Regions from separate parts of the Paenibacillus sp. MMO-177 genome, predicted to be linked through region 2. Evidence: predicted binding sites of a transcription regulator. Region 2 holds the regulator's gene; the other holds the start of a gene.
The links. The regulator LexA, encoded in region 2, represses DNA repair genes until DNA is damaged. The targets are predictions, from matches to a motif close to CGAACATATGTTCG.

Region 1: a site for LexA is predicted at 5,523-5,536, ahead of WFK81_RS09765 (DNA polymerase IV). Genes of this name have one in related genera too.

Annotation. Positions count from the first base shown of each region.
Region 1 covers NZ_JBBCUR010000002.1:908,696-923,575, reverse strand. Annotated here, with positions in the region: gene WFK81_RS09795 (DegV family protein) at 1-571, shown strand, start outside; gene recG (ATP-dependent DNA helicase RecG) at 583-2,637, shown strand; gene WFK81_RS09785 (stage VI sporulation protein F) at 2,711-2,998, shown strand; gene WFK81_RS09780 (SOS response-associated peptidase) at 3,261-3,959, opposite strand; gene WFK81_RS09775 (DUF2515 family protein) at 4,117-5,211, shown strand; gene WFK81_RS09770 (hypothetical protein) at 5,272-5,400, shown strand; gene WFK81_RS09765 (DNA polymerase IV) at 5,588-6,841, shown strand; gene WFK81_RS09760 (hypothetical protein) at 6,838-7,314, shown strand; gene mraY (phospho-N-acetylmuramoyl-pentapeptide-transferase) at 7,483-8,436, shown strand; partial or broken gene WFK81_RS09750 (TetR-like C-terminal domain-containing protein) at 8,453-8,533, opposite strand; gene WFK81_RS09745 (helix-turn-helix domain-containing protein) at 8,623-9,489, opposite strand; gene WFK81_RS09740 (ABC transporter permease) at 9,685-10,548, shown strand; gene WFK81_RS09735 (carbohydrate ABC transporter permease) at 10,563-11,459, shown strand; gene WFK81_RS09730 (ABC transporter substrate-binding protein) at 11,530-13,236, shown strand; gene WFK81_RS09725 (glycoside hydrolase family 43 protein) at 13,271-14,791, shown strand.
Region 2 covers NZ_JBBCUR010000003.1:134,585-149,464, forward strand. Annotated here, with positions in the region: gene metH (methionine synthase) at 1-1,722, opposite strand, end outside; gene WFK81_RS11745 (1,2-dihydroxy-3-keto-5-methylthiopentene dioxygenase) at 1,869-2,408, shown strand; gene WFK81_RS11750 (HAD family hydrolase) at 2,464-3,252, opposite strand; gene WFK81_RS11755 (hypothetical protein) at 3,280-3,789, opposite strand; gene WFK81_RS11760 (DUF896 domain-containing protein) at 3,868-4,056, opposite strand; gene WFK81_RS11765 (LysM peptidoglycan-binding domain-containing protein) at 4,208-4,570, opposite strand; gene lexA (transcriptional repressor LexA) at 4,740-5,360, shown strand; gene glnA (type I glutamate--ammonia ligase) at 5,718-7,046, opposite strand; gene WFK81_RS11780 (MerR family transcriptional regulator) at 7,135-7,545, opposite strand; gene WFK81_RS11785 (methionine gamma-lyase family protein) at 7,623-8,915, opposite strand; gene hflX (GTPase HflX) at 8,958-10,247, opposite strand; gene WFK81_RS11795 (AAA family ATPase) at 10,270-11,250, opposite strand; gene WFK81_RS11800 (YdcF family protein) at 11,370-12,029, opposite strand; gene WFK81_RS11805 (DUF402 domain-containing protein) at 12,026-12,577, opposite strand; gene WFK81_RS11810 (peptidylprolyl isomerase) at 12,793-13,407, opposite strand; gene WFK81_RS11815 (PBP1A family penicillin-binding protein) at 13,425-14,880, opposite strand, start outside.

The sequences.
Region 1 (14,880 bases), on a different contig from region 2:
CAGCGGGACTTACCAGTCAGCCGTTATCGCCAGCTCGATGATTGACGGGGATCCGGATATTACGGTTATCGATTCGAAAACGGCATCTTACGCCTATGGCATGCGCGTTGTAGCTGCGGCCAGGATGGCTGGAGAAGGGGCTTCGAAAGAAGCGATTATGGCCGAAATCGAACGGATGCAGCGGGAAACCCAGCTGTATTTTCTCGTGGATACGCTTGAATATTTGCAAAGAGGAGGACGGATCGGCAAAGCTTCCGCTCTTATCGGATCTATTCTTAATATTAAGCCGATTCTGTCGCTCGACAAAGACGGCATGGTGTATGCCGTAGATAAAATGCGCGGTACAAAAAAAGCAATGGCGCGGATTATGGATATGCTTGGCGATGCCTGCGGCCAGGATCCCGTTATTGTCACAATCGCCTGGAACACGAATAAGGAAGCTGCTTTGGAATTCCTCGAGCTGATCAAGGCTCGCTTCAACGTTCAAGGGGTTGAATACGCAACCGTTGGTGCCGTAATCGGAACCCATGTGGGTCCCGGCACGATGGCTGTGTTCATGCGCAGAGTGTGAGGTAGAGAACAATGACGCTGGAACAGTATTCGGTCCGGCAAATTAAAGGCGTGAGCGCTCCGAAGGAAGAAGAGCTTCACGCCTTTGGCGTTCAGACAGTCGCCGATTTGCTGGATTATTTTCCATTTCGATATGAAGATTACCGCATCCGGGAGCTTGCCGAGATCAAAGACGGCGAGAAGGTGACGGTGCAGGGAACGATTCGCGGGAACGGGATTTTGCAGCGGTACGGCAGAAACAAATCGCGCTTGACCTGCAAAGTCGAGGTTAACCATATGCTGGTGACGGCTGTCTGGTTCAACCGTCATTTTCTGCAGAGCCAGCTTGTCCCGGGCAGAGAAATTATGCTGACGGGCAAATGGGAGCAGCAGCGCCTGCAGATGACCGTGTCGGAATCCGAATTTGCGGACAAGTCTACCGGCATGGTGAAGTCAGGCACGCTTCAACCGGTCTATTCCGTGGGCGGAGGGATTACGCAGGCCTGGATGCGCAAGACGATCAAGCAGGCACTCCTTCAGTACGGCTCCATGATCGAGGAAGTGCTGCCGCATGAGCTTGTGGAACGCCACGGGCTTATGGCAAGGCGGGATGCCGTACAGCGGATCCACGATCCTGGTGAGGTCAAGGAAGGGTTGGAAGCCAGGCGGCGAATGGTCTATGAGGAGCTGTTTCTTTTTCAACTGAAGCTGCAGGCTTACCGTTCTTTAACGCGGAAACGCGGGGACGGCATTGTTCATCAGGTGAACGGGGAGACGATTCGCAACTTTGCGGCTACGCTTCCTTTCGAGCTGACGGACGGCCAGAAGAAGGTTGTTAACGAGATTATGGCCGACATGCGCCAACCGGCGGCGATGAACCGCCTGCTGCAAGGGGATGTCGGATCCGGCAAAACGGTCGTTGCGGCTATAGCGCTGTATTGCACGATCAAAGCCGGGCATCAGGGGGCTCTAATGGTGCCGACGGAGATTCTGGCCGAGCAGCATTTGCGCTCGCTTCAGAAGCTGTTTGCGGATACGGGCATAGAGGTCGCTCTCCTGACGGGCAGCTTGACCGAGAAGAAGCGCCGCGACGTGCTTGCCGGGCTGCAGATGGGCATGATTGATATTCTGGTCGGCACGCATGCGCTTATTCAAGACGATGTCTTTTTCCGCAGCCTGGGGCTTGTTGTAACGGACGAGCAGCACCGGTTCGGGGTGAATCAGCGGAGTATTCTGCGCCGCAAAGGGATGAATCCCGACGTGCTGACGATGACGGCCACTCCAATTCCGAGGACGCTTGCCATTACGGCCTTCGGGGATATGGATGTGTCCACGATCAAGGAGCGCCCGCACGGCCGGAAGCCGATTAAGACGTATTGGGTCAAGCATGACATGATGGACCGCGTTCTTGGCTTTATCCGGCGCGAGGTTGGCGAAGGACGCCAAGCGTATGTCATTTGCCCGCTGATCGAGGAATCGGAAAAGCTGGATGTGCAAAACGCGATTGATTTGTACGTGCAGATGCAGCAGGCTTTTCCGGATTTGAAGGTGGGGCTTCTGCACGGCCGGCTGTCGGCTTCCGAGAAGGATGAAGTGATGCGCGCGTTTGGCGCGAACGAGACGCAGCTGCTAGTTGCGACAACGGTCGTTGAGGTTGGCGTCGACGTTCCGAATGCCACGCTTATCATTATCATGGATGCGGAGCGGTTCGGGCTTTCCCAGCTGCATCAGCTGCGCGGGCGCGTCGGGCGCGGGGCGCATCAATCGTTCTGCGTGCTGGTGGCCGATCCGAAGTCGGAGAACGGACGCGAGCGGATGAAGGTGATGACGGAGACCAATGACGGCTTTGAGGTGTCGCGCCGGGATCTTGAGCTGCGGGGACCTGGGGACTTCTTCGGGACGAAGCAAAGCGGCTTGCCGGAGTTCAAGATCGCGGATATGGCGGCGGATTACGAGATGCTGGAGATTGCCCGCGACGATGCGGCGGAGCTTGCCGGACGGGATGATTTTTGGACGAATCCGGCATTTGAACGGGCGCGTGTCCAGCTGCTGAAGGATCAAATTTTTCAAGGGGAACAGCTCGACTAAGCAATATCTTCCCTCTTGCGGCATATAGTTAAACGATCGAATCATCGGAATGCCGGATGGAGGTGTAAGGCTGGTGAGTTACCAAAAGTACGGCATTCGGCCGCAATTGGTCGAACGCGTCAAATTCAAATTAAAAAATCCGGTCGTGAAGGACCGGATGCGGCTGTTGCTGGGCAATGTCACGAAGTATGATCTGCAGGACCGGGTAAAGGTGCGGAAGCTGGTGAAATCGGCGACTTCTATTTTACAGGAACCGCTGACGGATATTCAGGAAGAACAGATTATCGATTTTGTCCTCGCGCAAAAAATAGATCCAAACAACACCTTCCATTTGCTGAAGCTATGGGGGATGTTCCGCTGACCGCTTGCGGTCGGCTTTTTTTTGTTTGGCGAAGACACTTGCTGCCTACGTTGGAGTTTATACAGTAGATGGGTGCACTTTGCTCCTGTAATTGAAGCTATGTTGGAATCCATCCAATATAATTCAGACATTTGAGGAAAAAAAGTTCATCCTGATGATATTTATTGGAGTGAATCCAACCTAGCGCGGGTAATCTGCCACTTCGGCATTTTACGTTGGATGAAATCCAATGAAGTGGTCCCCTCTACAGTCCTACCCGTAATCACCACAGATGAAGCTGGCCTCCGGGTGTTACCGGTTCAATGCATTCGGCGGTGTCATTCTTGACGCTCCCGACTGCCGAGGATACCGGATAGGCTTCAAGTTCTTCGGCGGTATACGGCAGGAATAGACGCTGCAAGGCTTGCGGGTCCTGCACGGTCCGGTCCAGCCAGAAGGGCTCGTCCTCCGCGCGCAATATTACCGGCATACGGTCGTGGATCGGGGCCATCAGCTCGTTGGGCGAGGTTGTCATAATGGTACAGGTGCTGACCGTTGTTGTGCCGTCCGGCGCAAGCCACGACTCGTACAGACCGGCCATGCTGAAGATGGAGCGGTCCTTGCGGACAATACGCATCGGCTGTTTGCCGCCATCGGTCTTTTTCCATTCATAGAAGCCGTCTGCCGGGATCAGGCAGCGCTTGCGTCGGAGCGGCGTCTTGAAGGCCGGCTTCTCGGCGGCTGTCTCGGAGCGGGCATTCAGCATTTTATTGCCAATCTTCGGATCGTCCGCCCAGGGCGGAATAAGTCCCCACTGCAGCTCGCCGAGCCGATTGCGCTGCCCGTCATTAATAATGGCAAGCACTTGCTGGCCAGGCGCTACGTTATATTTGGGACGATGGTAAGGCACCTTCGTCTCGCCGATCATATAACGGATCATCAGCTCCTCGAGCGATACGGTGATGGTATATCTTCCGCACATGGCAAGTCCTCCCAGAAAGTTTTTTGGAAATGAAGTGAGTTTTGCGAAACAAACACACAGCTCCACACAACTTGTACGTTCTTTGCTTTTTATTATGCATGAACAGGCGGTCTGACGGCAAATACTTGTGTTACCAGGATCATGAGGAGGGCGGTCGATGTTAAGCAAGGGAAGAGGGCGCGGCCGCTCCGGACGAAGGCTTCGCAGAATCAAACAGTTCTTCTCGCTGCCTGCTGCGGCATGGGATTACGCGGTGGGCAAATGGCAGGGCCTGGAGGCTTCGCATGAGATGCTCGCGGAAGCAACTCCGCTGCAGCTTGCCGAGGATGCGGTTGCCGAGCTGGAGGAGGAGTGGCGGAAGCTGGAGGAGCAGCAGGCGGAGCCGGCGGCAAGCGCATGGAGCGGTGACGAGAAAATTATGGAACGGATTCGGGCGGAGACCTCCCGTCTGAACCGCAATAACGTGACGCGGACGGAAGCCTACCGGCTGATGCATCAACGCCATCCGGAGCTGCATTGGGCGATGCTGGCCCATCTCGTGTCCCGCAACGGCGGATGGAATATGACGGATCTGGCCGGCGAATGGCTGCCGCAGCTGCTCCCGGGCGATAAACGCCAGTCCGTCTTTTTGCTGCTGGAGCATGCGAATACGTTTATTTTCGGCGATGCCTATCCGCAGCTGCTGCTTTACGAGGAAAGCGTCCGCGCGCAACGTCCGTTGTTTCATCTGCTTCCGGCTTTCGGGGTAACGCGGTTCATGAAGCCGGTATGGGAGCAGTTCTGGCGACGGCGCGATTCCGTGCCGCTGACGGTTGCGCTTATTGTGAACGAGCAGCATTTCATTGAGCAGCGGGTCGTGCGGGACGATTACTTCCGCAAAAACGTGATCGATACCTTCTTCTTCGGCATGCAGTCGCTGCTGCAGCTGAACGCGGTGATGTTCCCTTACCATACCGAAGGCGAGCTGCGGCTGGCCGGATTAATCTTGGAGGATTTCGACGATATGTCCGAACGGATTGAATTCGGCAAGTCGTTGTATGCCGTTTTGTTTGGGGTACCCCGGGTGCGGGAAGGGGCGCTGGCCTTCGCGGCGAAAGGGCGCCACACCGGATCAAGGGCGGACTACGCCCCGCATCTGTTCGCCCGGGTACGCCGGGAGCCGCCAACCGCGCTGTACAAGGAGCGCTTGCTCGGCGGCAAGCTGCTGCCGGGAGCCGCGCCGGTCTACAGCCCGGAGCTTCGCGATGCCTGAGCCAACCAGAAGCTCGAGACGGCGAAGCGGGAAGACTGGTTCGGCTCGGCCGACGGCATTATGCCGTATTTCCGAAAGCTGAAGCTGCCCCGAAGCTTCGAGCTGACGAATGAATACGGCCTGCTGCTCAATAAGATCGAGCTCGCCGTGCTTGCTGCCCAGCAGCTGAGGCAGGAGGAGCAGCTTTGAAAACAATAAGAAGCCTGATGCTAAGGTTACGGAAGCGACATCAGGCTTCTTTTTGCTGCTTAACGGCATGATTGGCTTCCGGACCAACTGTTTGAAATTACCTCTAAATATCCCTTGCATAGCGAACATACATTCGGTATATAATAATATACGAACATACTTTCGTATTTGTATTGGAGTGGGGATTATGGAACGTGTCATTATGCTGATTGACTGCCAGTCGTTCTACGCGTCCGTCGAGAAGGCCGCGCATCCCGAATATAAGAATGATCCGGTTGTTGTTGCCGGCGATCCTTCGAGGCGTTCGGGCATTATTCTGGCAGCTTGTCCGCTTGCGAAGCAGTACGGCGTGACGACCGCCGAGACCCTTGGCGAGGCGCTCGGCAAATGTCCGCAGCTCGTCATTATCAGACCGCGGATGCAAGCTTATATCGATGTCTCGCTAATGATTACCGACATTTTTCGTTCGTTTACCGATCTGGTGGAGCCCTTCTCCATCGACGAGCAATTCCTGGACGTTACCGGCTCCTTGTCTTATTTCGGCTCGCCGGAAGAGATTGCAACGCAGATCCAGACCAAGATTATGCTCTACACCGGCGTATGGGCCCGGGTAGGCATCAGCTCCAACAAGATTCTCGCCAAGATGGCCACCGATATTTGGGCGAAAAAGAACGATACCGGCCAGTTCACGCTCCCGAAATCAGAGGTGGAATCTTTATTATGGCCGTTGCCCGTGAGCAAAATGTTTGGCGTGGGCTCGCGGATGACCGCGCATTTCCAGCGGATGGGGATTACAACGATTGGCGACCTCGGCTGTCTTCCCTTGCCGGAATTCAAGCGCAGGCTGCAGGCGCGGATGGGCCGCAACAGCGATATTCAGGCAGAGCTTTTCTGGCAGACGGCAAACGGCATTGACCCGAGCCCGGTCAAGCCAAGCACCCATGACGCGCAGCAAGCCGTCGGCCATCAGATGACGCTTCCCCGGGATTACAGCAAGCCCCAAGAGATTGACGTTGTTCTGCTGGAATTAAGCGAGGAGGTATGCCGCCGCAGCCGCGCCAAGGGTTATATGGGCAGCGTGATTGCAGCAGGCGCGCAAGGCGCGGATTTCGACCGCCCGACCGGTTTTTTCCGCCAGATGACGGTACCCGACCCGACGAATATTACGAAGGAAGTATTTGCTGCGGCCCGCACGTTGTTTTATGCCCATTGGGACCGGCTTCCCGTCCGCAAGCTTGGCGTGACCTTATCGAAGCTGGTGCCTGACGACCAATATCAGCTTACCCTGTTCGGGAACAGGGAGAAGGAAAGGAAGCTGGATCGCGTCACGGACGCGATCCGCCATAAATTCGGAACGACCTCGATTCTCCGGGCGTCTTCGCTGCTCGAATCAGCCCAGGCCCGTGAGCGCAGCGTCAAAATTGGAGGACACTACAAATGAGCAAGAAACTGGAAGGAAACGGCCGCTGGGAATCCAGCCGCATGATGCTGCCTGAGCACCGGGAGCAATATCTAGAACGGCGCGAGCCGCCCAAAGCCTCCGGACCTGTCCCCGTTCCAAGCAAAGAGGAGCTTGAGCTTATCCGCGATTACGTGCTGCTCCCCATGATGCTGACGATCGTTGATAAGAATTGCAAGGACATCGAGCTGTCCTTCTACTCCATGAAGCAGCTGTACATGAAAGCCTCGCGCGTCTTAATGGGGCATATTCACACGGATCTGACCGCTGTTCGCAAAGCGCTTAAGGAGCGCAATATCCGGGTCTTCCTCGAGGAGAGCGACAGCGAGCATGGAGCCATTCATTACAAGTTCGTCTGCCGCGGCTACGAGGACCGCTTCTCCATGATCCGCGACGCGGCCCGAGCCGAGATCAGCGTCCGCATCGCCAAATATATCTCCACCATGTTTAAGTAAACCTTCTAAAGCACCGACCGCTGGTACACAGCGCGGTGTTTTTTGTTTTGGAAGATATATAATGCAATTATCATTGACGAGTCATTGCAGATGGAATGATGTTCCAGTAAAATATTGGATAAGCATGGATTGGATGCATGCGTAAGCGGTTAAGGGAGAGGGACTGCGGTGGATACTTCGTTACTTGTTGCATTAAGCATTTCATTTGTCATTGTGACGGTGTTTACTCCTGTCTTGATATGGGGACTGCGCAGCCTGAAGCTGCTTCAGCCTATTCGGGTTGAGCTGCCGGCGGATCATCAGGCCAAACGCGGCACGCCGCTAATGGCTGGACTCATTCTGCTTACCGGCGTGTTTACCTCGCTCTATTTTCATCCCAGTCCGCTCGTGCTTTTTCTGGGGGCAACGTTTGTTCTGTTTAGCCTGGTAGGCTTTATGGATGATATGAAGAAGGCAGCCTTTCAAGATCCTTCAGGCATTTCAGGGAAGACCAAGCTGGTATTCCAGTTTGCGTTTACGATTCTATTGCTCTATATTCTGTTGAACCAATTTCATTTGAATCCTGATATTCTGTTGTTTCATGATTTGGCGATTCACCTGCCGGTGTGGGTCTATTTGCTTCTGATGATGCTGTTTATCGTCGGCTCCGCCAATGCGATCAACTTTACGGATGGACTGGACGGGCTGCTGATTAATGTCTCCATCCCAACTTATTTTTTCTTCTTTATGATTTCGGACAAGACAGAAATTAAGACCTTCTCGTTAGTCATGATTGGCTGTCTGCTCGGGTTATTCCTATACAATATTTATCCGGCCAAAGCTTTTATGGGCGATACCGGCTCGCTTGCAATTGGCGGGTCGCTTACCTTTTTAGCCGTTATCGAAAAGGTTGAAATTCTTATTCCGATATTATTTTCAGTCTATATAGCAGAACAACTATCGGTCATTCTGCAGGTCTGGTATTACAAGAGAACGAAAAAGAGATTGTTCCGGATGGCTCCGATTCACTACCATTTCAGTTTGAAATATGGCTGGAGCGAAAATAAGATCGTCATCATTTTCGGATTCGTATCTTGGATATCCGCCTTGATCTGCTGGATTTTATGGAGGTACATGCGATGAACCTTGAGCATCTATTTTAAAGACTTCGCTCCAACAAAACCCCAACTTGCTTGGCCATAACTTCCGGCGGATGGGGCATTCCGTTCCTGATCCACCAATTCCTGCGTTTTAAGAATTCTCCGATCCACTTTGGGCATGTAAGACCTATTAAATAAAGAAGCATGGACGTTATCCGTCCATGCTTCTTTATGTTTTTTGCTTGCGGTACACCTTGGGGGACATGCCGTAGAACTTGGAGAACTGGCGGGTGAAATAGTTGCTGTCGTTAAAGCCGCTTTGATAAGACACTTCCGTAATAGGGAGATTGGATGTCTTAAGCAAATGGCCGGCATGCTCGAGACGGAGTCGCAGCAAATAGGCGAATGGAGTTGTTTGATAATAGGATTGAAAAATCCGGTTTAAGTGTCTGACCGAAATATCCGATTTCTCGGCAATCTGCTCGCGCGTAAGCGGTTCAAGATAGTGGTCCTCCATAAAGGAGATGGCATTGGCCAAATGCATCAAATGACTTTGAATTCCTTGCCGATCCTGGTTCTGATATTGTCTTGACAAGTAAACGACAAGCTCCATGAACCGTGACCGCAGCATAGTCTGATAGCCTTGAAGCTTGCCCGCATACTCCTCGATCATGAAATCGACGAGGGAGGAGACGTATGCCAGGCCCGGGATCGGCAAGCTGAGCTTGCTGCTGAAGGACTGGATATTCCGATAAAACGGTTCCAAAACAAAAAGCGCCTGGTAGCCGATAGACGTTCTCAGGTCAGGGCCGGCGGATGTAAGGATGTCCGGACGGTACATGATGTTGCAGATTCGGAAATCATGGGGGTCCTTGTAGGCATGAGAGGTAGCGCCGTCAATAACAAAGACATCCCCCTTCTTAATAAACGATGCATCAGTATTTACGATATGAGTGGCATTCCCGTTCAAAACGATAACAAGCTCGGAAAAATCCACATGATCATGAAGATACATGTCCTCGTCATGTCCGCCATACCCGATATAGAACAGAAATTGCTCGTCGGAGGTAAACCAATTCAAATGGACGCTTCTCATAAGACTCCCTTCTTAAAACCTGTCGCAAACAATCTGATGTCCTAATCATGCTATTTTTAGACCTTAAAATCAAGGATTAGGACTATTTTGCTCCATTATAATGCTAGAGGAAACAAGAAAACGCAGAGGAGTGGTACAGATTTGTCCGTCGTAAGCATTTGGCAGCGCATCGTCCGACAGCGATATCTTTATTACATGTCGGTCCCATTTGTCATTTTTGTTTTTTTATTTAGCTATTTACCGCTATGGGGCTGGACGATGGCGTTTCAGCAATTTCGAGTAGGCAAATCCTTCTTCGACCAGAAGTGGGTCGGCTTTGATAACTTCCGGATGTTGTTTCAGGACGATCAATTCTTTAATGCGCTGCGAAACACCCTAGCGATGAGTTTTATGGGGCTCATTGCAAGCTTTACGATTCCTATTCTCTTCGCCGTTCTTTTGAACGAGGTCCGCATTTCGTTTCTGAAACGCTTCGTACAGACGGTTTCCTATCTGCCGCACTTTGTCTCATGGGTGGTTGTTGCGGGCATTGTTACCAAAATGCTCTCATCGGAGAACGGGGTAGTTAACCAGCTTTTGGTTAATCTGCATCTCATTAACGAGCCGATTCCATTCATGGCGAAGGAAAATTTGTTCTGGTACGTGGTGACAAGCGCGGATATTTGGAAAGAAACCGGCTGGAACGCTATTATCTATCTGGCCGCTATCGCGGGTATCGGGCCGGAACTCTATGAAGCAGCGCGCGTTGACGGAGCAAGCCGAATACGGCAAATCTGGCATATTACGATGCCGGGTATTCGTTCCACGATTATTATTTTGCTGATCATGTCGATCGGACATCTGATAAGCATCGGCTTCGAGAAGCAGTTTCTCCTTGGCAACAATCTGGTAAAAGACAAATCGGAGGTGCTCGATCTGTACGCCCTTAATTACGGCCTGGGAATGGGGAGGTATTCCTTCGGAACAGCGATTAACATCTTTAACTCAGTTGTCAGCCTTATTCTGCTATTCGTCGCGAACGGCATTTTTAAGAAAATGACCAAGGAAAGCATTATGTAAGGAGGGCTTGAATAGTGAACGTTCGTATCCCACTGACGGATCGGCTCTTTGACGTGATCGTTTACCTCGTTATTTCGCTGGTAGCCGTCTGTACCCTTTATCCGTTCCTGAATGTGCTGGCTATATCCCTTAATGATTCAACCGACACGGTAAGGGGAGGCATTACGGTTTTTCCCCGGCACCTGACGTTTGACAATTATTCGCTCATTTTCTCGTTCGCAGGGCTGCTTACCGGGCTCAAAATTTCGGTGCTGCGGACATTGGCCGGAACGGTATTGGGGCTTATCAGTTCCTCCATGCTGGCTTACGTGCTAAGCCGGGCGGATTTCGACGGACGTAAATTTTTATCCATGTTCCTGGCGCTGACGATGTACGTATCGGGCGGGCTGATCCCTTTTTACCTCCTGATGCGCGATATGCATCTTATCGGAACGTTCTGGGTGTATGTGCTGCCCGGAATCGTAAGCGCATTCAATGTATTTATCATCCGTTCGTTTATCGACGGGCTGCCGTATGCCCTTCAGGAATCGGCCAAGCTGGACGGAGCTAACGATTTTACGATTTACTGGCGCGTCATTCTCCCGTTATTGATGCCGGCACTGGCAACGGTTGCGTTGTTCCTGGCGGTTGGCCAATGGAATTCCTGGTTTGATACGTATTTGTACAATGGCTCGAAGGAGCATTTGACCACGCTGCAGTTCGAGCTAATGAAAGTGCTGCAGAGCACCCAGGTGGGCAGCAACGGTCAGGAGGTTAATGGGACGAGCATGAATCAAGTGATGAATAAAATTTCTCCGGAATCGGTCAAGATGGCGATCACGATCATTGTTACGGTCCCGATTCTACTGGTATACCCGTTTCTGCAGCGGTATTTCGTTACGGGCATGACGCTTGGCGCGGTGAAAAGCTGATTCATCTAACCACGGTATCGGCAGGGTAGCCTGTTTATACAATATACGAATCTAAAATGGGGGTATACGGATGGTAAAAGCAGCGGAAATCTCGAAGCTGGGCATGGTCTTTACGCTCGCGGCAGGTGTGTTGGCCGGATGTGCGGGAAATGGAAATAACGGCAATGGCAATGTTGTAAGCGATAACACAGGCAAGGAGCAGGGAAATGAGACCTCCCCGGTTACCTTCTCGTTCTTCAGCGAGGATGGCAATCCGAATTGGAGGAATATGCAGGATGATGTAGGCAAAGAAATTACAAAGCAGACAGGCGTTACCCTTGATGCCGAGTTTGCGGTTGGCGATCCTGCACAGAAGGTAGCCCTTATCGCGACCAGCGGGGATTATCCCGATCTTATCAGCCCCAAAGGGGATTTGAACAAATTGGTCGATGCGGGAGCCATGATTGATCTGACGGATTTGATCGAGAAGTACGCCCCAAATCTGAAGAAGCTGTTTGGCGATCAAATTAATCGTTTGCGCTACAGCAACGACGATCCGTCCATCTACGTGATTCCGACCTATTCGGCTGTTGACGGCAAAACGTTCGTAGCGGGAGGCGGATTCGAGCTGCAGCACCGCGCGGTGAAGGAAGCGGGTTACCCGCAGATCAAGACCCTGCAGGATTACGAGAATATAATCAAATCCTATTTGGAGAAGCACCCGACGGATGAAAACGGGAATAAGAACATTGGACTTACCCTTAACGGGGATGACTGGCATACGTATATTACCGTAACCAACCCGGCAGCCGAAACGACTGGCAAATCGGGCGACGGCGAGTATTATATTGATCCGAAAACGAATGAAGCTACCTATCATTACCGTACGAAAGGCGAGAAAGAGTATTTTCAGTGGCTAAACCATATGTATAACATCGGGCTGCTGGATAAAGAAAGCTTCGTGGAGAAGAATGACCAGTACTTGGCGAAGATTGCCTCCGGTCGGGTAATCGGTTTGATCGACGCGGATTGGGGTTATGCGGACGGCGAAAAAGCACTGAAAGCTGACAACAAGCTTGACCAAACCTACGGGCATTACTCGGTTATGTTGTCGGACGCTTATAAAGATAACCGCTTCCAGTCCACGGGCTTTATGGCAGGCTGGGGAGTAGGCATTACAACATCCTGCAAAGATCCGGTAAGGGCGATTAAATTCCTGGATTATCTGGCATCGGAGCAAGCCCAGGTACTTAACAACTGGGGGATTGAAGGCAAGCATTATACGATCCAGGATGGTAAACGCGTAGTTCCGGAAGATGTTCAGAAGCGCATCATTAACGATAATACGGCTTTTAGTCAAGAATCCGGCATTGGCTTCTATTCCAATATTGGCGCGCATTACGGTGATGGCGTCAAGGATTCCACGGGCAATTATTATACGAAAAATTTCCCGGAGCAAATCGTGAGCACGTATACAAGCGCCGATAAGGAAACGCTCAAGGCTTATAACGCTACAACCTGGAAAGACCTGTTCCCGAAAGAGGAAGAGTTCCCGGTCAAAGCATGGGGAGCCGCTTGGAATATAGCGGTACCAGGTGACGATGAAGTGACCATCCTCGCCAATAAAATGAAAGACATCACTTGGAAGCAGATTCCGCAAATGATCATGGCGAAGCCGGAAGACTTCGATAAATTGTGGGACAACTACCAGAAGGCATTGCTGGATGCAGGTGTCGAGAAAATGGAAAAAGGCTTTACGAAGTATGTTCAGGACCGCGTTAAGCTGTGGAATGAATAGACCTTAATTGAAATCGACCTAGGAGAGAGAAATAGTGAAGTCATACTGCAATCCCGTTATTAGCGGGTTTCATCCAGATCCCAGCGTCTGCCGGGCGGGAGAAGATTATTATTTGGTGACAAGCTCGTTTGAATATTTTCCGGGCGTTCCCTTATTTCACAGCAGGGATCTTGTCAATTGGGAGCAGATTGGACATGTTCTAACGCGTACGGAACAACTGGATTTAAGCAAAGCCGGAAGCTCGGGCGGAATTTATGCGCCAACCATACGCTATAATAACGGAACGTTCTTCATGACTACGACCAATGTGTCCGGCGGAGGCAATTTCTACGTCCACACAGACGACCCGAGAGGAAAGTGGTCAGATCCCGTCTTTGTGGACCAGCCGGGTATTGACCCTGATTTGTTTTTCGACGAGGACGGCACCGTCTATTATACGACTTCCCATGATGCCAAGGGGCAAGGCGCTTACCAGAGCCGAATCGATATAGCAACAGGAGAACGCTTGTCGGATATAAGCTTGATATGGAAAGGCACCGGCGGACAATATCCGGAAGCACCGCATCTATACCGGATTGGCGAATGGTACTATCTGATGATCTCCGAGGGCGGAACGGAGTACGGTCATATGGTGACGATTGCGAGAAGCCGGAAGCCGGACGGCCCATTCGAAAGTTGTCCGCATAATCCGATCTTATCCCATCGCAGCCTGCTGAATCCCATTCAGGCGACGGGGCATGCTGACCTGATTCAAGCACCGGATGGAAGCTGGTGGGCGGTGTTCCTTGGCATCCGTCCTGCCGGTTATCCCAATCATCATTATCTGGGCCGGGAGACCTTCCTGGCTCCCGTTACATGGACGGAAGATGCATGGCCTGTCATTGGAGAGAACGGAATGATCGGTGCAGTCATGCCAGCGGGCAATCTTCCACTGCAGTCCAAGACGGAGCCTGCGGCAAGAGACGACTTTGAAGACGCGTCGCTTGCCCCATGCTGGAATTTCCTTCGCTTGCCGGATCCAAGAAACTGGTCGCTTTCCGGGAAGAAAGGCAGCCTAACGTTATACGGCTCGGGGGATACCTTGGACGAAACGGGAATTCCGTCTTTTGTCGGGCGGAGACAGCAGCATTTTACCTTCCGGGCAAGTACTCATCTAGCTTTTGCACCAAAGCGGGATGGGGAAGAAGCGGGTATCGCCGTGTATATGAACGAACGCTTCCATTACGAGATTGCGGTCACGCAAATAGCAGGCGCGCGCAAGCTGATTTTCCGCCGAAGGCTTGGCACGCTCTGGAAGGTAGAAAGCGAGATGCCGTGGTCGGCTGACACGATTGTACTTAGCGTATATGCCGACAAAGCCAATTACGTTTTTGGCTTTGCAAGAAACGAGGAAGAAGAGCCAACCCCGTTTGGACAAGGAGAATGCAGAATGCTGGCCACGGAGGTAGCCGGCGGTTTCACCGGCGTATTTATTGCGATGTATGCGACAGGCAATGGTGCAAGATCCAGCGCTCCGGCTTATTTCGACTGGTTTGATTACCAGGCTTTCGAGTAACTATTATTTGAATTTTCCAAACGACAAGCCCGCTTGCAAGTAATGCAAGCGGGCTTTTTTTAGAGGAACGGCTCTACCCGCGGCCAGCT
Region 2 (14,880 bases):
TTCCGTATTTACGATCGCATAATCCAGGCCGGCTTTTGTACAGTGATACAAGTAAACCGAGTTCAGTACCTCGCGGCCCGCGTCAGGCAGACCAAACGAGATATTGCTCAGACCCAGAATCGTCTTTGCTTTCGGGAACCTCTCCTTAATCATCCGGATCCCTTCGATTGTCTCGACTGCCGATCCGATATACTGCGGGTCACCGGAGCCAACCGGAAACATGTTCGGGTCAAAAATGATGTCTTCCGGATTCATTCCGTATTTATTTACCAAGAGGTTATAAGAGCGTTCGGCCACTTCCATCTTCGCTTCGCGGGACACCGCCTGCCCCCGCTCGTCGATCAGAATCATAACTACGGCTGCCCCGTATTGATGGATCAGCGGCAGGATCTTCTCGAACTTCGATTCGCCGTCCTCCAGGTTAATCGAGTTGATGATGGCTTTACCCTGCGAATACTTCAGACCCAGCTCGATGATATGATCGTACGTGGAATCGAGCATTAACGGCACTTTAATCTTCTTCACGACCTGCGGCAGGAACTCATGAACCGCATAGGCTTCGTCAATATCCGTATCCTGCAGGTTAATATCAATAATGTGAGCGCCGCCTTTAACCTGGGAACGCGCAATTTCCGAAGCCTCGTCGAACTTGCCTTCTTTAATCAAACGTTTGAACTTCCGGGAACCGGAAATATTGGTCCGTTCGCCAATCATAATCGGACGGTTATCGTCTTCGATAAATACCGTATCAATACCAGACACAGCTGCCGGATGAGTACCGTACTGCGTACGAGGCGCATAATTCGCCATCGTATCATGCAAAGCTTTAATGTGCGCAGGAGTTGTTCCGCAGCAGCCGCCCGCAATGTTAAGCCAGCCCTGCTCGGCAAATGCCGACATTTTTCGCGCAAGAGATTCGGGAGATTCATGATAATGACCGTTCTCGTCAGGAAGTCCCGCGTTTGGATAGCAGCTGACAGCCGCATCGGCAATTTCGCTGAGCGAACGGATATGGTCGCGCATGAACTCCGGTCCCGTCGCGCAGTTCAGTCCGATCGAAATCGGTTTCAGGTGTTCCAAGGAAATATAGAAGGATTCAATGGATTGACCGGCGAGCGTAGTGCCCATCGGCTCAATCGTACCCGAAATCATAATCGGGAGCTCACGGTTCATCGTTTCAAATGCCTTGCGGATCCCGATGCTTCCCGCTTTTACGTTTAAGGTATCCTGCGATGTCTCCAGCAGAATTGCATCTACGTTGCCTTCGATTAAAGCAAGGGTTTGTTCATAATAGCTGTCTACAAGTTCGTCAAAGGTAACGCCGCCGGTTACGGACAGCGTTTTTGTCGTTGGCCCCAAAGCGCCGGCTACATACCGAGGGCGGTCAGGAGTCGAGAATTTATCCGCCGCGTCTCTTGCCAGCTTGGCAGCGGCAAGGTTAATTTCGCGTGCTTTTTCCGGAATGTCATATTCCGCCAATACGACGCTGGTCGCGCCAAACGTGTTGGTTTCCAAAATATCGGCGCCGGCTTCCAGGTACTTCTCGTGGATCGTCGAAATAACATCCGGACGCGTTAATACGAGCATTTCGTTACAGCCGTCAAGCTCTTCTCCGCCAAAATCATCAGCAGTCAGATCCGCCTGCTGAATCATTGTTCCCATCGCTCCGTCAAGGATGAGTATCCGCTGCTGCATCAATTCTTGTATGGTCGGTTTCAACAAATTTCGTACACCCTTCCTCCGAAAATCATTAACAAATAGTGTAACAGAATAGCCGCACTCTGAAAAGGCAGTCCATCGACATTTGACTACATTTGCTATATAATTGGACTTATCAGTTAATTTCTATAGGGAAAGAGGGATTGAGAATGGCTGAAATCCGCATTCGCAATACTAATGAACGCATTTCTGGAGAACAGAACGTTCGTGAATTTTTAGACAAACAAGAAGTTCTTTATGAACATTGGGATGCAACTAAACTCCCTGCGCACCTTCAAGAGAAGTTTGTTCTTTCCGATGAAGAGAAAGCAGAAGTTCTGTCCACTTTCAATGCTGATATTACGGATCTTGCCGCTCGCCGCGGTTACAAAACTTGGGACATCATTACATTATCCGATGCCACTCCAAACCTTGATGAACTGTTGAAGAAATTCGAATCCGTTCATACCCATACAGAAGATGAAGTTCGCGCGATTACAGCCGGCAAAGGCATCTTTGTTATCAAAGGTACCGAAGAAGTTGGTTATTTCGATGTTGAACTCGAAGCAGGCGACGTTATCTCCGTTCCCGAGAGAATCCCTCACTTCTTTACTTTGATGGATAACCGCCAAATCGTAGCCGTACGTCTGTTTATCGAAACAGAAGGCTGGATTGCACATCCGTTCGAAGACCCTGCTTTCGTTAAATAAGTTTAAAAAAAGCCCCTCGTTCCATCTCCGATGGCGAGGGGCTTTGTCATGTCCACTATTGCTCGAGGAGCAAAAGCAGCTCTTCCAAATGAGCAATTTCGTGCGAAGGAATGATTTCGTCATTGCGCACCGCGCCATGACGGTTCACCCATACGGATGTCATGCCAACCGTATTCGCACCAAGAATATCGGTAGTCAGCTTGTCGCCGACCATAATGCCATGTTCCGGTTCGATCCCGAGCCGTTCCATCGCATGACGGAAGATGGAAGCGGCAGGCTTGCCCTCACCATACTCGCCGGAGATAATGATGTGATCAAAGTAAGGAGTAAGTTCAGGAACGCCGGCAAGCTTCTCGCGCTGCAGATCCGGGGATCCGTTTGTGAGCAGGAGCAGCTTATATTTTCCTTTGAGCGCATCCAGCACGCGGAACGTTTCATCATAGACAAGCGGACGTTTGCGGCGTTCTGCAGGGAACTGCTCTGCCAGCTTAGCGCCCAGCTCTTCGTTTTCAACGCCAAGTGCGCGCAGGCCGCGTGTCCAAGCTTCCTTGCGGTAGCCCGGCGCGAGCTGCTCCAGCTTGCGGAACTCTTCCTGCTCGCCTTCACGGAAATTCGCCCAGAGCCCTTCAAACGGGTTAATTCCGATCATCTTCGTGAACGGGAACGTCTCATAGGATTCATAAAGTGCACGAGCTTCTTTGCGCACGGCTTCTTCAAGCTGCTCCGGATCAACACCGGCAGCTTCCGCTCCGGCTTGGCATGTTGCTTCAAATGCTTCTTTTACGCTGCGGTCATCCCACAGCAGCGTATCGTCAAGATCAAATAGAACCGCTTGCTTCCCCATAATTCGCATAACTCTCCTACTCTTCTTCTATTTTTGTTCAAAGGGCAAATTGTGTGTTTTGGCGAAATCCTGCAGCCTTCTTCCGATCTCATCCGTTGGGTAACGGTTGAGCAGCCGCGAGAATACCCAGTTTGCGCCCTTTTGCTGCATAATGACAACAGCACCGTTTTGAACGCTGATCCCTTTAATGTTGGATACATGCAGCTGCTTGTCCCCCGTCATTTTGCGGGTCTGGATATAATCCTTGCCGATTGAAATGTACGGACGGCGCAAGAAGAAAATAAGCGCCAGGAAAATGTAGCAGCCGATTGTTACCCAGAACATAGACGTAGGCTCAAAGGACGGATCCGTAGTCACGAAAACCGTATACATACTGATCAGCAGAATAAGCACAATCGGGAATATGTAGTTGCGGCCGGTAAACCGGTCTACCTTGGGCGCTGTTGAAGTGCCGATCTGCGATACGCCATGCTTTTTACGCGCTTTGTTAATTTGGTTCGTATTTTTGCGCACTTTGCGCTCCCACGTTCGTGACAAGCTTATTCCTCCTATTGTATATTGCAGGCGCCGTTCATGGAACGGCGCCAACGCTAGCTATATGGTTGCATTACATGATTAATGAGCGACATCGTTTGGATCGCCGTCTACAATCTCGATGGAATCCAATTGCTGGCGGAAATTTCTTTTGAAATTTTCCAAGTATTTCTGGCGCAACACGGCACGTTCCGCAATTTCTTCGTCAGTCAAACCTACCGTTTTATTTTTACGGGATAATTCATTAATACGCGCGATGACTTCTTCCACTGCCTTCACCTCATTTGCTTGTTACTCAGCCTTCTTACCTATTTTGACTTTTATCGCGAGCAATTGTCAAGGCAATGATAGAAGAATAACAAAAGGACAGATAATTTCGAACATCCTGTGTCCGAATTACCTGTCCTTGCGTTTGAAATGGCTATTGAGGAATAATTAATACCTGCCCTGGCCGTAGCTCCACCGAGCTTAATTGGTTGCGTTCCTTAATTTTGTATATGTATTGTCTAATATCCTTGGAGCCCTCGGTAAAACGATCAGCAATCCCCCACAACGTATCTCCTGCCGTTACGATAACCGTCTGCTCACTCGCTGTAGCCTCTTGAATATGATCAGACGATGCATTCGTGCGCATCATGAGAAAGCTTGTAAAGAGAAGTACGAACACTGCAGCACACATAACAAGTTTAAAAGCATGGCGTTGAACATGTTGTCCCCGCGACTTGAACGATTTAGCAGTTTCTTCCTTATGGATACTTTTATAAAAAGACGGATTCATGATCATTATTATCGCTCCCCGAACGTTTGTTCTGTTTTCTTATGTCCTTAGAATAACACGAACAAATGTTTGTAGTCAACAAAAAATGCGAACTTTTGTTTTCAAGAACTTATGTTTGTACGAACTCCGGTTCTATGCTATAATTTTCTTCAAATATTATATTGGAGTGATTCACGTGTCTAAGATTTCGAACCGCCAACAGTCGATTCTTGAGTTTATTAAGAATGAGGTTCGGGACAAAGGATATCCGCCTTCTGTTCGCGAAATCGGCGAAGCGGTTGGCCTGGCGTCCAGCTCCACCGTTCACGGCCATCTGGATCGGCTTGAGAAGAAAGGCCTGATCAGACGAGATCCAACGAAACCTCGGGCGATCGAAATTTTGGATCAAGACGGTGTAGACGGCATTATCCTCCCCGCTGTGGCGCAGGTGCCTATCGTCGGCAAAGTAACGGCAGGCGTGCCGATTACCGCAACTGAGAATATTGAAGAGTACTTCCCGTTATCCGCGCACTTCGTAGGAGACGATGAAGTATTTATCCTGAATGTCATTGGCGACAGCATGATTGAAGCCGGTATACATAACGGCGACTATGTAATTGTCCGCCAGCAGCAGACCGCCAACAACGGCGATATCGTAGTAGCCATGACGGAAGATGACGAAGCGACGGTGAAGACCTTCTACAAAGAGAAGGATCATATCCGCCTCCAGCCTGAGAATTCTACCATGGAGCCGATCCGTTTGAACAATGTCACCATCCTAGGTAAAGTAGTTGGCTTGTTCCGTGATTTCCACTAACTTAATGACATAAAAGAGGCTGTTCCCGCTAATCCGATTTCGCATTCGGTTAGGGAGAACAGCCTCTTTTTTACCTGATTGTGGTATTATCAAATTACTTAATCTGTTTTGTGATAAGGTGGTTACCTTATTTGTAAGACTTCTGTTCCTCCTCTTTATCCCCTTCAATCTTATCGTCTAAATCATTCTTGCGAACGTTATTCCCGTAAGTCCCCCATCGTTATACAGAAGATAGATTTTAAATAGGGGGGCGAATGGGGGGCATTTTGTGGGCACTCCCCTCTGTCCACGAAAAAAACTAGAAATGCCCACAAAAGAAAAATCCCCGGACGCTTAGAGCGCCAAGGGATTTCCTTCTTAGTACAGCGTCAGATACTGATCGCGTTCCCATTGATGAACTTGTGTTTTATACATGTCCCATTCAATTTCTTTCAGTTCGTAGAAATGGGCAAGAGCATGTTCGCCAAGCGCATCGCAGATAACGTCGCTGCGGAGCATTTCGTCGAGCGCTTCCTTCAGGTCGGAAGGAAGGCTTGGCACGCCGGATTCCAGGCGCTCTTCTTCGGTCATGATGTAGATGTTGCGATCTACCGGTGCCGGAAGCGAAGTTTTGTTCTTGATGCCGTCGAGACCGGCTTTCAGCATTACGGCAAGAGCCAGGTAAGGGTTAGCAGCCGGATCCGGGTTACGCACCTCGATACGAGTGCTAAGACCGCGGGATGCCGGGATACGGATCATTGGCGAACGGTTGCTCGCCGACCAAGCTACGTAGCAAGGCGCTTCATAACCGGGAACCATCCGTTTGTACGAGTTGATCGTAGGGTTCGTGATAGCCGCCATCGCGCGCGCGTGCTCCAGAATACCCGCCATGTAGTATCGTGCGGTTTGGCTAAGGCCGAGACGATCCTTCTCGTCGTAAAATACGTTTGTGCTGCCTTGGAAGAGCGATTGGTGGCAGTGCATGCCGGAACCGTTCACGCCAAACAGCGGTTTCGGCATGAAGGTAGCATGAAGGCCATGCTGTCGGGCAATCGTCTTAACAACAAGCTTAAACGTTTGAATTTGGTCTGCGGCTTTGATCGCATCCGCATATTTGAAGTCGATTTCGTGCTGGCCGGGAGCTACCTCATGGTGGGATGCTTCAATCTCGAAGCCCATTTCCTCCAGCGTCAGTACGATTTCACGGCGGCAGTTCTCGCCCATGTCCATTGGCGCTAGGTCGAAATATCCGCCTTGGTCATTCAGCTCGGTAGTGGGCTCGCCTCGTTCGTCCGTCTTGAACAGGAAGAATTCCGGTTCCGGACCAACGTTCATCGCCGTAAAGCCCATTTCTTCCGCTTCTTGCAGCGCACGCTTCAGAATACCGCGCGGATCGCCTGCAAACGGAGTTCCGTCAGGCATATAAATATCGCAGATCAGACGGGCAACGCGGTCTTGCGCAACCCATGGGAATACAACCCAAGTATCCAGATCAGGGTATAAATACATGTCAGATTCTTCGATACGAACGTAACCTTCAATGGAAGATCCGTCAAACATCATCTTATTATCCAATGCTTTATCCAGCTGGCTAACCGGAATTTCTACGTTTTTGATCGTACCAAGCAAATCGGTAAATTGAAGACGGATGAATCGAACGTTCTGTTCCTCCGCAATGCGTTTAATATCCTCTTTTGTGTAGCTCACAGCATTCATCTCCTTCAAAAGAATTGTGAAGCAATTCTTACTTCGAAAGCATACGCTTTACCTTGTTCCATTCATTAACCGGGACATGCTAACGCTTGTTCAAGAAACGGGATAACTGCCCTTGAATAAGCGAAGCCTGGCCAGGACGTTTCTCCAGCAATTGCTGCTTGAGAAGGCGGTGCAGCTGCGCGTCGGACAGCTCCTTGCGCTTCACTTCAGATTGCTCGCTTACGATGGTTGCGTCGTCGGATTCTTTTGAAACCGGATTCATGACCTGCTTTATGCCGGCAATGTTTACGCCTTTTTCGATCAATGCCTTAATTTCCAATAACCGCTCTACGTCATTAAAAGAGAACAGTCGCTGGTTGCCCGCCGTTCTGGCGGGAACAATCAATTCATGCTGCTCATAATAACGAATTTGACGCGCCGTTAGATCCGTCAGCTTCATTACGATACCGATCGGAAATAAGGCCATGTTTCTACGAATATCGTCACCCATGTCGCATCAACCTTCCAGTCGCTCATTTATACTCATATCATAACGCCCTACCAAAAACGTGTCAAGGTGTGTTAGGTTTAATTACGTTTAATTGTGATAAGTCCGTTCTTTATGAGTCGACGTAACGCTGTGAGCACACCAAACTTCGCATGGGCAAACGTCAAACCGCCTTGCATATAAGCGATATAAGGCTCGCGGATCGGTGCATCGGCAGACAATTCAAGACTTCCGCCCTGAATAAAGGTTCCCGCCGCCATAATAACCGGATGCTCATAACCCGGCATGTCCCATGGCTCGGGCACAACATGCGAATCTACCGCGGCAGCCTGTTGAATGCCTTGTACAAAGGCAATGAGCTGCTCCGCTCCGCCGAATCGGACAGCCTGTATTAGGTCTGTACGCGGCTCGGACCAATGAGGTTTCGTCTCAAAGCCAAGCTGCTCGAACATCGCCGAAGCAAATACGCTTCCTTTAACGGCTTGTCCAACCAGATGCGGCGCCAGAAACAAGCCCTGATAAATACCTCGCAGCGTGTCCAGCATCGCGCCGACTTCGCCGCCGATGCCAGGAGCTGTGAGACGGAAAGCAGCTTGCTCGACAGCAGCCGCGGTGCCAACGATATATCCTCCGGTCGAAGCAAGACCGCCTCCCGGATTTTTAATAAGCGAGCCCGCCATAAGATCCACCCCAACCTGGGTTGGCTCGCGAAGCTCGGTAAATTCCCCGTAGCAGTTATCGACAAAAACAAGCACATCCGGCTTGATCTGCTTCACGCGCTGAACCATATCGCCAATCTCGGCAACGGTAAAAGACGCTCTCCAGCTGTAGCCCCTCGAACGCTGAATGCCGATGACTCTCGTCCGCTCGTTTATGCTTCCTTCAATTGCGGCCCAATCGAGACTTCCGTCCTCGTTCAGGTCCACTTCGTTATAACGAACTCCCCAGTCTTGCAGGGAACCCGTACCGTCTCCAGGCTTGCCGATCACCTTGTGCAGCGTATCGTAGGGTTTGCCGGTTATGTACAGCAGTTCATCGCCCGGCCGGAGCACGCCAAATAACGCGCACCCGATGGTGTGCGTGCCGGATACGAAATGCGGCCGCACCAGAGCGGCTTCTGCTCCAAACACATCCGCATACACCAGATCAAGCACCTCACGCCCGCGGTCATTGTAGCCATAACCCGTCGAGCCGGTGAAATGAAAATCGCTGACCTGATGCCGTTGAAAAGCACGGATCACCTTCCACTGATTTTTTTCGGCAATGCGGTCAATGGAGCGAAGCTGGCCAGCAGCCAGCTCCTCCGCTTCATCCGCTAATTTCTCAAGTTCATTCCAAATGGATTCATAATCTTCTTGCTGTTGGTAACTCATGCTAAGCCTGTCTCTCCCTTAAGTTAACGTAACCCAATTCTATTATTCAATGTACGGCTGAAGCTTATAACCGTTTTGTTCATAAGCCTGACGGCTTACTTCCACGGTCAGACGCAAAGATTCGCCGTCCTCGCTCACTTCGTTGCCGACGACTTCACCGCTGCGGTAAGCAAGCGCAATCAGGTCGCCCCGATCGGCCGGCAGGGCAAATGTAACCGTGTCACCGGTCAATTTATCCTGGATTTTATTCCGCAACAGCTCGAGATCGTCTTTTTGAAAAGCGCTGATTACAAGCGTATCAACGCCCGGAGTCGGCAATTCCACATGATTTTCTCCACAGAGGTCTTTTTTATTATAGATCGTTAAGCTAGGTGTTCCCGCCGCTCCAAGATCGCCAAGAATTTGCTCTACGACGGACATCTGCTCCTCGCGCATAGGCGAGCTGCCGTCAACGACATGGAGCACCAAATCGGCCTCAAGCACTTCCTCAAGCGTCGCGCGGAATGCGGCAACAAGGTCATGCGGCAAGTTCTGAATAAAACCGACCGTATCCGTCAGAACAATCTCGCGGCCGTTTGGCAGCTCCATTGTGCGTGAGGTCGGATCGAGAGTGGCGAACAGCTGATTCTCCACATAGACGTCAGAGCTGGTCAACTCTCGAAGCAGCGTCGATTTCCCGGCATTCGTATAGCCTACGAGAGCAACCTGGATGACACCGGATTTTTTTCTTCTTTCCCGATGCAGATTCCGGTGGCGGACCACTTCATCCAGCTGCGCCTTCAGATCGGAAATCCGGCCTCTGATGTGCCGTCGGTCCGTCTCGAGCTTCGATTCACCGGGTCCTCTCGTTCCGATCCCGCCGCCAAGCCGCGACAGGTTCTTGCCGTGGCCAGACAAACGCGGCAGCAAATAGCTGAGCTGTGCCAGCTCAACTTGGATAATCCCTTCGCGGGTCTTGGCCCGTTGCGCGAAAATATCCAAAATAAGCTGCGTCCGGTCCACAATTTTGAGATCCAGCGTTTCTTCCAGATTCCGAACTTGAGCTCCGGACAGCTCCTGGTCAAATATAGCCGTTGTTGCTCCCAGCTCATCGGCAATCGCTCTTAATTCCTCAACCTTCCCCTTGCCGATAAACCATTTGGTATCGGGAGCTTCTTTATTTTGCACCATTGTAGTCAGCACTTCGGTTCCCGCCGTCTCGGCAAGCGCAACCAGCTCCTCGAGCGAATGCTCGGGATCGCTGATGCCCCGCTTAATATCAGGGGTAACCAAACTGACTAATACAGCGCGTTCCTGCATCGTTGTCGTCGTATTGAATGTTTTTTCTCGCATGTTTGCTCCTTTTAGAGTGGAGTTATTTCGCTTCCCATTTGAAGTCCTCCGGCTTGATCGCCATCAGCTCCTGTTTCGGAGGGATGCTGTTGGAATATTGGTTCAGCAGCCTCACAGCCTGGTAACGGATGGATTTCTCAATAATGTTCCGCACATACCTGGCGTTGCTAAAAGAGAAAATATCGCTCATCTTCTCTTGAATCAAATGCTGCCTTAACTTAAATATGGACTGCGGCATCAAATTATAGTCCCGATCCTTCGCCATAAGCTCGGAAATTTGAATTAATTGGTCTATCGTATAATCGGGAAAATCGATTTGGATCGGGAACCGGGAAGGAAGTCCGGGATTCGTCAGCAGAAAATGATCGATCTCCGCCGGATATCCCGCGAGGATCAACACAAACTGATTGCGATGATCTTCCATCGCTTTTACAAGCGTATCAATGGCCTCTTTGCCGAAATCCTTCTCTCCGCCGCGCGCAAGGCTGTACGCTTCGTCCACGAAGAGAACGCCGCCAATCGCCTTGCGTACCATATCCCGCGTTTTCTGTGCCGTATGCCCGATATATTCGCCAACCAGATCAGCCCGCTCCACTTCGATCAAATGCCCCTTCGAGAGCACTCCCATCTTCTGGAACAGCTTCGCCACAATTCTGGCGATGGTTGTCTTGCCGGTCCCCGGGTTCCCTTTAAAGATCATATGGTAGACATGGGAACCGCCGGACAAACCTGCCTCCGAACGCATGCGGGTTATATATAAAAGCGCATAGACTTCATAAATAAGAGCCTTCACGTTGTCCATGCCAACCATCGGCTCAAGCTCTTTCTGAATCTCGGCAAAATGGTCTCCCGGCGGGAGCGGCTTGACGGCCGGCAGAGGTTCATTGTCGACTACAGGCGCAGAAGCCGTCATTTGGACCGGTTCCTGGCTTCTCAACACCACATTAATTTGACGGGACGGCCTTGCTCCGTTATTCGATCCCGACATGACATGTCCGCTCATCTATTGCATCACCTATCCTTCGCACCGTCACTAGCGTTCGGCATGCCGGTAGATAAGCCCGGCATATCCCGCTTCTAACAAGTGTATTCTAGCGGAATCGGTCATATTAACAGATTTTGTTACGGATAGTCGGGAGATCGATAACCGAAATGCAGAAGGACAGAGTCCAGCTTCCATTTGGCGTATGCCAGAACTTCGCGCGACTGGTTCTTGAACGGATTCAGCACTTCGGAATGAAACGCCGCCGCCTGAACATTCTTATAGTCGAGATAACGGGCCATCTCCATCGCCCTTGGCGCATGGTAATCGTGAGTCACGATCAGAAGCTTGTCCAAATGATGCTCTGCAGCAATGACTTTGCTGTAAAGCAGATTTTCGTATGTACTTCGAGCCGCGTTTTCAAGGAGCATGTTATCCGCCGGAATTCCCTTTGCGAGCAGGTAGACCTGCATCCCTTGCGCTTCCGTCAGCTTTGAGCCGTTGTGATCGAGCCCACCGGTCAAGATAAGCATGTTTACCTTGCCTTCTTTGTACAGCTTGGCGGCAAAATCAAGCCGTTCCTTCAAAGCAGGACTTGGCTTGTCCGACCACAGTGAAGCGCCAAGCACGATAGCCGCATCCGCTTGCTCCACCGGCTTGGAGCCGTCGTAGCTGTTAATCAGCCATAACAAATACCCGCAGCACAATACCCCGAGCAGACATAATCCGACAATGAGACGAAACAGGAGCAGCCCGCGCCGTTTGCGTGACTTGCTCCCCGTCTGAACGATACTTTTCATGATTCTCTTAGCTCTCTCTCCGTCAAGCTTTTGCGGTGCTTCAAGCTGAGCGTGAAATACCGGAACCGGCCGTTCCGGATACTGGAAAGCAATCTTCCTGCTGTCTTGCGGGCCAACGCCGCTTCTTTCCCCGTTACCTCTCCGTCGCGGAGAGCTTCCTCCAGCTCATCCTCATCAAGAAGAAAAACTTCGCCGCTTGGCAGTACAACCACGTCCAGATAAAGGTCGTCGAACCAAGGCACATGCTGGTCCGTCAGCCCTTGCGTTTTGCAGATATCAATGTACCATTGCACCACTCGGCCCTTATCGTCAAACATCGTTGTCACGACAAAATGCTCGCCCCGCGGAAAATGCTGCATCCATAAATAACCGCGGTCCGCCAGACATAAACGCCGCCCGTTATATTCCTTCCATAGAGGCTCACGCAACTCATGAATCCGGTAGAACGTGACAAGACCTTTGAATTCATCATTGTCGAGCGCCAGACAATTATAGCTTTTGCGTATAATGCGACGCCAGTTTGCCCGGTCCGAAAATTTTCGTTTCATACGGAACGTACCTTTCCGTTGAGATAAGCCTTTAATACTTGGCTTTCGATGATGATGGATAGCGTTGTAAAAAGCTTACCATAACTTAACGCTCTTCTCCAGCACGCATGTAAAATAAACCAAGCTTTCCGTGAGATTTAGGTGCTAGCCGAACCCAAAATAAAAACGGGACAAAGCGGACGAACCGCTTGATCCCGTTTGCATTAGTCTATTCCTTACGTTTCCACAATCGTGACTGAATGGATAATGACCTTGTCTTTCGGTACATGCTTGTCGTTCACCGGCGTCTTCGCAATCTCCAGAACCGTATCCATACCGCTGTCGACCTTGCCGAATATGGAATAAGTAGGGGTCTGATTCAGATTCAAAGAATCAGGACCGGTGCAGATAAAAAACTGGCTGCCGCCCGAATTCGGTTTCCCGCTGTTCATCATGGCCATGATACCGGGCTCGAATTTGAGACTGTTATCGAACTCATCCGGAATCGAATAGCCGGGATTGCCTGTTCCATCGCCCTTCGGGTCCCCGCCTTGAATCATAAACGGTTCGATAATGCTGTTAAACGTAAGACCGTCGTAATAGCCGTTACGCGCAAGAAATACAAAATTGTTGACCGTTACCGGCGAATCCTCCGCATAAAGCTTTACGGTGAAATCGCCTTTGCTGGTCGAAAATTTCGCGGTGTACTGCTTGTTTAAATTAATCGACATCTCCGGCATCTTATCCCATTTCTGTCCTGACGAGTCGCCGGATGAGCCGCAGCTGGTTAACAATACGGCCACTGCTGCGATTATGATGATGCTCCAGCTATACTTCCCCAGCTTGCCCATATTCTAAGTCCAGCTCCTTACGCTTTGCCGCCCGCACTTCCGGCTTCTTTTTTATCCGTGGCTCCTTTGCCCGTCACCGTTCCGTTCCCGGTGCCGGGATCGGTCGATTCGACCGGTCCTCCGGCCCCTTGGTCTGGGCCCACAGTTCCGTTGCCCGTTCCGTTCCCGTTATTTCCGGGACTCGGCGACACCGCTCCTCCGTTGCCAGGCGTCTCCGTTTCAACCGGCTGATTCGGATCCGTGGATGGAGGAGGCGAGACCTCTCCGTTGCCTGGCCCGCCTGGGAGCTCGCCGTCAGACGGCTGATCCGGCTCCATCGGCTGCTCCGGAATATCCACTTCCGTCGCCGGCACGTCTATCGTAATCGTATCGGAAGGCTTGCTTTCCTTATCTTCTTCCGCATTATAAGCCACGACATAGTATTGATACTTCATGCCAGGGAACACGGTCATATCGTCTACCGTATTGTTAGCCACGTCTACAAATACGGAGAATTCCGATTGCTCCGAGTCTTTGCGGTAAACGCGATAAGTTACCCCTTCGCTGTTCGCCGGCGCAGTCCAGGACAGCTGAACCTTCGCCTGGTCTGCCAGGAACACCGCATTGAAGTTCGTAACCGGAGCCTGTTCCTTCACTTCCTGCTTGATACCCTCAGGCTGCTTGAACGAAGACTTCGGCACATTCTTCATGGCTTGACTCATAACCTTGCCGAACATTGCTGCAGCCTGCGAGCTGCTCTTCTTGATAACGTGCTGCTTGTCGGTAATATCGTAGCCCATCCATACGGCCGCGGTCCATTCCGGCGTATACCCGACGAACCAGGCGTCGCGGTTCGCGCTGGAATTAAAGTTAGGAATACCGTGCTGCGACGTACCCGTCTTGCCTGCTACAGGACGGTCGATCCGTGCCCCTGTACCCGTGCCGCCCTTTTCGAGGACGGTCTGCATCATTTGCGTCATATACCAGGCTGTTTCCGGCTTCATCAGCTGCTTCGCCGCCGGCGCATGGTACGTATAAACCTTCTTGTTCGCTGCGGTTTCGATCTTCGTAATCGTATGCGGATCAACCGATTTGCCGCCGTTAGCGAATACGCTGTAGGCTTCCGCCATTTGAAGCGGCGTTACGCCTTGAGTCAGACCGCCAAGCGCAATCGCAAGGTTGCGGTCTTCCGGTGCCAGCTCGATGCCCAGTTTTTTGGCAAAGGCAATGCCATTGCCGATTCCTACTTGGTTAAGCGTCCATACGGCAGCCAGGTTGCGGGATTCTTTTATGGCCTGCTGCATCGTAACCGGTGCCGAGCCATGCGGATCCCTTGGGCAATAATTGCCGAAGCATTTTTGCTGATCCTGATTCAGGACCGTCCAAGGGTAATAATCCCCGGTTTCGAGTGCCGGACCGTATGAAACGATCGGCTTAAAGGCGGAACCGGGCTGGCGCTTCACTTCAACGCGGTTAAGCCCTTTACGGACGTAA